DNA from 2 places in the Streptosporangium album genome. Region 1 is predicted to be linked to the other one. Evidence: riboswitches for the same ligand, from Rfam matches in the RefSeq annotation. Region 1 holds a riboswitch; the other holds the start of a gene.

The links. A riboswitch is a leader RNA that binds a small molecule or an ion and turns the genes downstream of it on or off. The one in region 1 is predicted to bind cobalamin.
Region 2: linked by a shared signal. The riboswitch ahead of FHR32_RS33470 (ribonucleoside-diphosphate reductase subunit alpha) and the one ahead of cobN (cobaltochelatase subunit CobN) in region 1 are both predicted to bind cobalamin.

What each region holds. Positions count from the first base shown of each region.
Region 1 is NZ_JACHJU010000005.1:22,654-27,732, forward strand. It holds gene FHR32_RS36405 (precorrin-8X methylmutase) at 1-440, opposite strand, end outside; gene FHR32_RS36410 (ferredoxin-like domain-containing protein) at 437-1,741, opposite strand; cobalamin riboswitch at 1,822-2,014, shown strand; gene cobN (cobaltochelatase subunit CobN) at 2,175-5,079, shown strand, end outside.
Region 2 is NZ_JACHJU010000003.1:771,811-776,889, forward strand. It holds gene FHR32_RS33465 (ribonucleotide-diphosphate reductase subunit beta) at 1-491, opposite strand, end outside; gene FHR32_RS33470 (ribonucleoside-diphosphate reductase subunit alpha) at 517-2,724, opposite strand; cobalamin riboswitch at 2,903-3,105, opposite strand; gene FHR32_RS33475 (Bug family tripartite tricarboxylate transporter substrate binding protein) at 3,104-4,126, opposite strand; gene glmS (glutamine--fructose-6-phosphate transaminase (isomerizing)) at 4,234-5,079, opposite strand, start outside.

The DNA of each region.
Region 1 (5,079 bases):
ACCATCTCCAGCAGCCGGAACAGCGCGGTCGGCGCGTTGCCGATCGCGACCACCGAGCCCTCCAGCCGGTCGCGCCACAGCTCCAGCGCGGCGGCGCTGCGGGTGGTGCCCAGCCGTTCCGCAAGCTCCGGCACGCCCGGCTCGCCCAGCGTGCAGATCACCTCGTTGCCGGCGGGCAGGCGGCGGCGGGTCACCCCGGAGGCGACCATCATCGCGTCGCACAACACCGGCGCGCCCCCGCGCAGGGCCGCCCGCGCCGACGCCACGACGCCGGGCGACCACCCGAGGTCGGCGACCAGGTCGACCATCCCGCAGGCGTGGATCATGCGGACCGCCACCTGGGCGAGGTCCGGGGGCAGGCCGCTCAGATCGCTCTCGGCGCGGATGGTGGCGAAGGAACGGCGATAGATCTCCGCGCCGTCGCGGACGTAGTCGGTCACGTTTCCCCTCTGGCGGCCGTCACCACGGCCGTGGTCTCTTCGATGTCCGCACAGGCCAGGCTCCGGCCGTCGAGGTCGACACGGTAGCCGTCGCCGGTGGCGACCACGTCCGCGACCCGTCCCCTGGGACGGCCGCAGCGCCGCTCGCAGCCCGCCCAGTGCACGGGGAGCGTACCGGTGCGCGGGGAGTCCGCGACAGGCGGGGCGATCCCGGGGCCCGAGACCGTGGCGCGGGCGGCGTCGGCCCGCACGTCGGCCAGGGACTTGGCGCAGCCGGGACGCCCGGTGCAGGCCGTCACGCCGATCCACGGCGAGCCGGCATCGGTGACCAGGCCGGCGTCCGCCAGTCTGGTGAGCGTCCGCGCGAGCCCGGCACGGGCCAGGCCGGGCAGGACCACCCCCCGCCACGGCGTCAGCCGTACCTCGCCGCCGGACGCCAGAGCGGCCAGCAGCTCCGCCTGGGCGGAGGTCAGCCGCCCCAGCGGCACCGCGACGCCGAGGGCCACCCGGCCGTCGGGCTGCTCGACCGCCCCGATCGGTCCGCCCGCCGCGGAGGGCGGACCGGCCCGCAACCGCTCCGCCGGTGGGCGTAGCCGTACCGGATCGGCGGCGCCGGTCTCCAGGGTGGCGCGGACCCGGGCCGCGACCCGTCCGGCACCGCCGGGCAGCTCGCCGATCCGCCAGGCGCGCCCTTCCCGCACGGCCGGTTCGGCCAGGAACGCCTCGGCGGCGGCGAGCAGGGCGGTGACCGCCGAGGTCACCGGAACGCGCAGGCCGCTGTCGGCGCCCGCGAGGATCAGGGCCGCTCCGTCCGCGCGGGTCGGGAGGATTCCCGCGTCGGGGCCGAGCCAGGCCACGTCGCCCCTGCCGTCGTCGAGGGCGAACAGGAAACGTCCCGGCAGCCCGGCGAGGGCGGCCCGGGCGCACAGCCGCCGGTCCAGCTCGGAGACCAGCGGGCCGGCGTCCAGGGTCCCTCCGGCGTCGCAGCCGGTCAGCGGCGAGGCGAGGACGTTACGGACCCGCTCGTGGGTGGGCGACGGCAGCAGCCCGGCCTCCGCCATGCGCGCGGCGAACCGGTCCGCCGCCCCGGTCCGCCCCGAGGTCTCCGCTGTTCCGTCCCGGCCCGCCGGTGCGCTCCCGGCGCCGAGCCCGCGCACCTGGACGTTCGCGCGGGAGGTCAGCTCGATGACGCCGGTCCCCCAAGCGGACGCGGCGCCGGCGAGTCCGCGCAGCTGGGGGGCCGTCAGCCGGCCGCCGGGGACCCGGATCCGCGCCAGCCCGCCGTCGGCCGCGGCGTGCATCTGGAGCGCCCCGGGACAGGCATCGGGTCGCGATCGTCCAGAAAAGTCACTAATGACCACGCCGAGGATGCTAACGCCAGTTTCCTGCGGAGAACGGGTGCCGTAGTCTCATCGGTGGCGACGGCAAGGGAGGAAGCCGGTGAGAATCCGGCGCGGTCCCGCCACTGTAACCGGGGAGCGAACCCCACCCAGGCCACGGTCCGGCGACGGACGGGAAGGCCGGGGGGAGCACCGATCCGGGAGCCAGGAGACTCCAGCCGTCGTAGCCGACGACGACCCGGGGCGAGGACCCCGAGGGAGGAAGCTCCGTGCGTTCTTCGCCGTTCCCGCAGCAGCTCGTGGCACCGCCGTGCCCCGCCGCCGGGCCTCATCCGCCGTTCCCGCGCGGTCCCCTGTCACCGGCGAGCCCCATCGCCCGGCCGGAGCGTGGCGCGTGATCCTCCTGCTGTCGACCTCCGACACCGACCTGCTCAGCGCCCGTGCGAGCGGGGCGGACTACCGGCCGGCCAACCCCGCCCGGCTCGCCGCCGCGGACCTGCCGCCCCTGCTGGAGGGCGCCGACCTGGTGGTGGTCCGGCTGCTGGGCGGGCGCCGCGCCTGGGAGGAGGGCCTGGACGCCCTGCTCGCCGGGCCCCGGCCCGTCGTCGTGCTCGGCGGCGAGCAGGCGCCCGACGCCGAGCTGATGGAGCTGTCCACCGTGCCCGGCGGGGTCTGCGCCGAGGCGCACGCCTACCTCGCCCACGGCGGTCCGGCCAACCTCGTCGAGCTGCACCGGTTCCTGTCCGACACCCTGCTGCTGACCGGGCACGGGTTCGCCGCCCCCGCCCCCACCCCCGGCTGGGGCGTGCTGCAGCGCGAGCCGCGCCGCGCGGACGGGCCGGTCGTCGGCGTGCTCTACTACCGGGCCCACCACGTCGCGGGCAACACCGCCTTCGTCGAGGCCCTCTGCTCGGCGGTCGAGGACGCGGGCGGCCGGGCACTGCCCGTCTACTGCGCCTCCCTGCGCAGCGCGGAGCCCGGCCTGCTGGAGGTCCTCCGTACGGTGGACGCCCTGGTGGTGACCGTGCTCGCGGCCGGCGGCACCCGCCCGGCCACCGCGTCCGCCGGCGGGGACGACGAGGCCTGGGACGTCGGCGCGCTCGCCGAGCTGGACGTGCCGATCCTGCAGGGTCTCTGCCTGACGAGCAGCCGGGCGTCCTGGGAGGAGAACGACGACGGCCTGTCCCCGCTCGACGCGGCCACCCAGGTCGCGATCCCCGAATTCGACGGCCGGATCATCACGGTGCCGTTCTCCTTCAAGGAGATCGACGAGGACGGGCTGACCGTCTACGTGGCCGACCCGGAGCGGGCCCGCCGGGTGGCGGGCATCGCCGTACGGCATGCCATGCTCCGGCACGTCCCGGCCGGCGAACGGCGGATCGCGCTGATGCTGTCGGCCTACCCCACCAAGCACTCCCGGATCGGCAACGCCGTCGGCCTGGACACCCCCGCGAGCCTGGTCAGGCTGCTGGCCGTGATGCGCGAGCGGGGCTATGACATCGGCGCCGAGGGAGAGCTGCCGGGCGTGACCGGGCAGGACGGCGACGCGCTGATCCACGCGCTGATCGCGGCGGGCGGCCAGGACGAGCAGTGGCTCACCGAGGAGCAGCTCGCCGGCAATCCGGTGCGCATCGCGGCGAGCCGGTACACCGGCTGGTACGGCACGCTGCCGGCGGACCTGCGCGCCCGGATGGAGGAGCACTGGGGGCCCGCGCCGGGCGAGCTGTTCGTCGACAGGACGCACCACCCGGACGGCGAGATCGTGCTGGCCGCGCTGCGCGCCGGGAACGTCGTGGTCATGGTGCAGCCGCCCAGAGGCTTCGGCGAGAACCCCATCGCGATCTACCACGACCCCGACCTGCCCCCCAGCCACCACTACCTGGCGGCCTACCGCTGGCTGGCCGACGGTTTCGGCGCGCACGCCGTGGTGCACGTGGGCAAGCACGGCAACCTGGAGTGGCTGCCCGGCAAGTCCACCGGGCTGTCGGCCTCCTGCGGACCCGACGCCGCGCTCGGCGACCTGCCGCTGATCTACCCGTTCCTGGTCAACGACCCCGGCGAGGGCACCCAGGCCAAGCGCCGCGCCCACGCCACCCTGGTCGACCACCTCGTCCCGCCGATGGCCCGCGCCGACACCTACGGGGACATGGCCCGGCTGGAGCAGTTGCTCGACGAGCACGCCTCCATCGCCGCGATGGACCCGGCGAAGCTCCCCGCGATCCGCGCCCAGATCTGGACCCTGATCCAGGCCGCCCGGCTCGACCACGACCTGGGCATCGGCGACCGGCCGCACGACGCCGAGTTCGACGACTTCCTGCTGCACGTCGACGGCTGGCTGTGCGAGGTCAAGGACGTCCAGATCCGCGACGGCCTGCACGTGCTGGGCGCCGCTCCGACCGGGGGGACCCGCGTCGACCTGGTGCTCGCGATGCTCCGCGCCCGTCAGATGTGGGCGGGCGGCGAGGCCCTTCCGGGACTGCGCGAAGCCCTGGGCCTGAACGAGGACGGCACGGCCGGCCGTACCGGCACCGACGAGGCGGAGACACTGGCACGGGCGCTGGTCGAGGCCATGGAGGAGCGGTCCTGGGATCCGGCGGCCGCCGCCGGTGCGGTCGCCGCGGTCCTGGGCGTCGATTCGGCCCGGTCCTCGGCTCCGGCTGATGCGGTCACCGCCTCCGAGACGGAGCCGAGGCCGGCCGCCGCGGCGGACCCCGGTCTGGTGGAGCGGATCCTGAGGTTCGCGGCCACCGAGATCGTGCCCCGGCTGGCGCGGACCACCGACGAGATCGACGCGATCCTGCACGCCCTCGACGGCGGCTACGTCCCGGCGGGGCCGAGCGGGTCGCCGCTGCGCGGCCTGATCAACGTGCTCCCCACCGGCCGCAACTTCTACTCGGTCGACCCCAAGGCGGTGCCGAGCAGGCTGGCCTGGGAGACCGGGCAGGCGATGGCCGACTCCCTCCTGGAACGCTACCGGGCCGACACCGGCGACTGGCCGCGCTCGGTCGGGCTGTCGGTGTGGGGGACCAGCGCCATGCGCACCGCCGGGGACGACGTGGCCGAGGTGCTCGCGCTGCTCGGCGTGCGGCCGGTGTGGGACGAGGCGTCGCGGCGGGTCACCGGGCTGGAGCCGATCCCGGCCGGGGAACTGGGGCGTCCGCGGGTGGACGTCACGGTCCGGATCAGCGGGTTCTTCCGGGACGCGTTCCCGCACGTGGTGGCCATGCTCGACGACGCGGTACGGCTGGCCGCCGGTCTGGACGAGCCTGTGGAGCTCAACTACGTCCGGGCGCACGTGC
Region 2 (5,079 bases), on a different contig from region 1:
TTGAGCAGGAACGCCCGCCGGTCGTCCCGCGACTCCAGCCGGTCCAGCCCGCCGAGCGAGTCGATCCACCGGAAGCAGAACTCGGCCTTGTCCCGGATCGAGGGGATGTGCTCGACGGCGGCGAAGGCCTTGACCCGCTCGTCGTGGTCGGGCAGGTAGGTGTCCAGCAGCGTCAGGTAGAACTGGACGTGCACCGCCTCCTCGAAGAGCTGCCTGCTGAGATACAGCCGCGCCTCGGGGGCGTTGAGGTGCTGGTAGAGGTTCAGAACCAGGTTGTTGGCCACGATCGAGTCGCCGGTCGCGAAGAACGCGACGAGGCGGTTGATCAGATGACGCTCCTGAGGCGTCATCCTGGCCAGGTCCGCCAGGTCGGAGGTGAGGTCCACCTCCTCGACGGTCCAGGTGTTGCGGATCGCGGCCCGGTAGCGCTCGTAGAACTCCGGGTAGCGCATGGGCCGCAGCGTGAGGTCCATGCCAGGGTCGAGCAACATCAGAGAGAGCCTTTCGAAGGAGTGCCTACTGGCAGGCGTCGCAGTACTCGGGGTTCTCCAGGGAGCACGCGACGGCCTCCGGATCGAGCACGGCGACGGGCGTGGCCTGGGCCACCGTGGTCTGCGCGATCCGGGTCGCCGGGCGTGAGCGCAGGTAGTAGGTCGTCTTGAGCCCGGACTTCCACGCGTAGGCGTACATCGAGGACAGCTTGCCGATGGTCGGCGTGGCCATGAAGAGGTTCAGCGACTGCGACTGGTCGATGTACGGCGTGCGTGCCGCGGCCAGGTCGATCAGCGCCTTCTGCGGCAGCTCCCAGGCGGTCCGGTAGAGCGCCTTGAGATCCTCCGGCACGCCGGGGACGTCCTGGATCGAGCCGTCCGCCCGCTTGATCGCGTCCCGGATCTGCGGGGTCCACAGGGCCCGGGCCGAAAGGTCACGGACCAGGTAGCGGTTGACCTGGAGGAACTCCCCCGACAGGGTCTCGCGCTTGAAGATGTTGGAGACCTGGGGCTCGATGCACTCGTAGCAGCCCGCGATGGAGGCGATGGTGGCGGTGGGCGCGATCGCGATCATCAGCGAGTTGCGCAGGCCGGTCTCGGCGATCCTCTCCCTGAGCCGCTCCCACTCCGGCGACCGCCCGGCCCCGTAGTGGTCGGGGTGGAGCACGCCGCCGGCGGCCCGCGTCTCGTCGTAGGAGGGATGACGGCCCCGCTCGACGGCCAGGTCGGCGGACGTGGCATAGGCCGCCAGCGCGATCTCCTCGGAGATCCGGGTGGACAGCTCCAGCGCCCGCGGCGAGTCGAACGGCAGGCGCAGCGAGAAGAACACGTCGGCCAGGCCCATGACGCCCAGGCCGATCGGCCGCCACTTCCTGTTGGCGGTCTCGGCCTCGGGGGTCGGGTAGAAGCCCAGGTCGATGGTCCGGTCCAGGAACCGCACGGCGGTTCGGACGGTCCGGCGCAGCCGCGCCCAGTCGACGTCCTGGCCGTCCAGGTGGGCTGCGAGGTTGATCGAGCCGAGATTGCAGACGGCCGTCTCCGCGTCGCCGGTCACCTCGAGGATCTCGGTGCAGAGGTTGGACAGGTGGATGACGTTCTCGGGGCGGGCCGTCTGGTTGGAGGTCCGGTTGGCCGCGTCCTTGAAGGTCATCCAGCCGTTGCCGGTCTGGGCGAGGGTGCGCATCATCCGGCCGTACAGCGACCGGGCCGGGACCTGCCTGACGTAGCGGCCCTCGGCCTCGGCGGCCCGGTAGGCCTCCTCGAACGCGGCGCCGTACAGGTCGGTGAGCTGGGGGACCTCCTTGGGGTCGAACAGCGACCACACACCGTCTGCCTCCACCCGGCGCATGAACTCGTCGGGGACCCAGTTGGCCAGGTTCAGGTTGTGCGTGCGGCGGGCCTCCTCGCCGGTGTTGTCGCGCAGTTCGAGGAACTCCTCGATGTCGGCGTGCCAGGACTCCAGGTAGACGCAGGCCGCGCCCTTGCGGCGGCCGCCCTGGTTGACCGCGGCGACGCTCGCGTCCAGCGTGCGCAGCCACGGCACGATGCCGTTGGAGTGGCCGTTGGTGCCCTGGATCAACGAGCCCCGCGAACGTATCCGGGTCCAGGCGATGCCGATGCCCCCGGCGTACTTCGACAGCCGCGCGACCTGCCCGTAGCGCTCGTAGATCGCCTCCAGCTCGTCGCGGGGCGAGTCGAGCAGGAAGCAGGAGGACAGTTGGGGCCTGCGCGAGCCGGAGTTGAACAGGGTGGGTGAACTCGGCAGGTAGGACAGGGTGGCCATGAGCGCGTACAGCTCGGCGGCTTCCTCGACCGACTCGGACAGGCCGCAGGCCACCCGCAGGAAGAAGTGCTGCGGACGCTCCAGGACCCTGCGGGTCCGCGGGTGGCGCAGCAGGTAGCGGTCGTAGACCGTGCGCAGCCCGAAGTACTCGAACCGGCCGTCGGCGTCCGGTGCCACCAGCGCGTCCAGCGCCTCGGCGTGGGCGGCCACGAAGGCGGCCAGACCGTCCTGGACGAGTCCCGCCGCGTGCGTGGCGGCGATCGACTCGGAGAAGGTCCGCACGCCGTGCTCGGCCGCCTCGTCGGCGATCAGCTCCGTCAGCAGCCCGGCGGCGATCCTGGAGTTCTCCGGATCGGTGATCACCCGGGCGGCGGCCTCCTCGATGGCCAACCGGCGGGCAGCCGGGTCGTTACCGGTCTTCCCGGCGGCGCCGGCCAAAGTCTGTGTCACGTGCTACCCCTCGCGCGCTCGAATTCCCCGTAGGGCTCCGCCGAAAAAGCGCACGCGTCACAGAGCGGTTCCGGGCACGCAGAACCGCCTCATTCCGCGAGCCCTCCCTCGAGGCCCTGGACAGTTTCCATGATCGAGTTCGCCTCGTCCCGCACACGTCGGTGCGCGGCTCGGCGCTCTCTCCCATATGTCACCGGCAGGTCTTCGGACTCACGGGCGCCTGACAGATGCCTACTGACCGTCGCTTCCCAGGCATGGCGTGCCCAGTGCTCCGTGACGGCGGTCGTTCCCGTTCACCGCTGCGGGGCAGTCCCGGATTCCCACCGGGTTCCCTCTTGCCTCGCCCTCGGGAGAGGGCGAACCAGCAACGAGCAGGATCCTACATGTAGGGGCGTCGGACGCAACTGCCCCAACAGCTTGTGGAGAAAGTGCTCAACAGGCCGAGTTCGTTGAGCACCTCGCGGGTACGGCCCGTCTCCGTGACGAGCCACTGGCGGAAGTCGTCTCCGCTCAGGTAGACCCGGTTCCAGCCGTTGGCCACGCAGACGGCCCGCCAGCGGGAGGAGGCGTCGACGCGGTCACACAGAGCGACGGCCGCGTCCCTGTCCTCGGCGCTCATGCCCCGGGGCCCGAGGACGCCGCACCAGTCGGTGTACTCCAGGCGGATGTCCAGCTCCATCAACGTCGGCGCGTCGATCCCGTCGATCCGCTCGGCGGAGGAGACCACCAGCGGCCGCAGGCGGCCCGCCGCGATCTCGGGCACGAAGGATCGGGCGGAGCCCAGCAGGGCGGCCACCCGGCCCTCGTGGAGCGCCTGTGCCGCCTCGATCCCGTTGGAGTAGCCGGCGTAGTCCAGCAGCCGGGTGTCCACCCCCAGGCACTTGCCGATCATGCCGTAGAGCACGTGGTCGGAGCCGCCCTCCATCCGGCCTCCCACCGTCAGCCCGGCGGGGTCGCGGCGGAGCGCCGCGGCGAAGTCCTCGAAGGCGCGCAGGTGTGAGCCGTCCGGGACGACCAGAGCCGCCCAGTCGCCGACGAGGCGGGCCAGGGGGGTGGTGGACTCCGCCACCGAGGCGGCGTTGGCGATCTCCGCTCCCGCCACCATGGGCATCCCGGTGAGGAGCAGCCTGCCCTCGCGCATGAACGGGCCCCGGGCGGCGGGGAACGCGCCCAGGGCGGCGGCGCCCAGGCCGCCCGGGTAGTTGCTCACCTCGACCGTCCGTGCCATCTGATCGCCGGTCAGGACCATGGCCAGCGCGCGGGCGGCCCGGTCCCAGCCCTGCCCGCGCGCGGCGGGCGCGACCACGGTGAGCCGGCCCGCCGTGGGCATGCGGGAGCCGGGCCCGCAGCCGCCGGCGGCCATGACTCCCAGGGCGAGCACGAGGAAGCGCCTGCGGTGCATAAGCGCCCCCTCCCCACACCCCTCCAATACCCCAGGCTATCGACACATCACTTTCTGTCACAAATTAGGGGTCTTATGGCCCTTGGGGGGATCGGCGGGGTCGAGACTCACTCCACCGTGACGCTCTTGGCCAGGTTGCGAGGCTTGTCCACGTCCCGCTCCAGTGCCACGGCGGCGTGGTAGGCCAGGAGCTGGAGCGGGATCGACAGCAGGATCGGGTCCAGCTCGATCTCGTTCCTCGGCACCACGACGCAGTCGTCGGCCAGCTTGGGGTCGGCCGTACGGTGGCCGACCATGAGCACCCGCCCCCCGCGCGCGCGGATCTCGCCCAGCGTGGTGAGGTTCTTGTCCAGCAGTTCGTCGTCGGGGACGATCGCGACGGTCGGCATCTCCGGGCCGATCAGCGCCAGCGGCCCGTGCTTGAGCTCACTGGCCGGATATGCCTCGGCGTGCACGTAGGAGATCTCCTTGAGCTTCTGCGCGCCCTCACGGGCCACCGGGTAACCCCGGACCCGGCCGACGAACATCATGCTCGGCGCGTCGGCGTACTTGTGCGCGAGCTCCTTGATCTGCGGCTCCAGCGCCAGGATCTCCTTGATCTGGCCGGGCAGCCTGCGCAGGCCCTCGCAGATGCGGCGGCCGTCGGCCGGGGACAGGTCGCGCACCCGCCCCAGGTGGAGCGCGAGCAGCGCGAAGGCCACCGCGGTCGAGGTGAACGCCTTCGTGCTCGCCACCGAGACCTCGGGGCCGGCGTGCAGGTAGACGCCGCCGTCGCACTCGCGGGCTATGGCGCTGCCGACGGTGTTGACGATGCCGAGCACCCGGCCGCCCTTGCGCTTGAGCTCCTGGACCGCCGCCAGCGTGTCGTAGGTCTCCCCCGACTGGCTGATCGCCACGTAGAGGGTGTCGGGCTCCACCACCGGGCTGCGGTAGCGGAACTCGCTGGCCGGCTC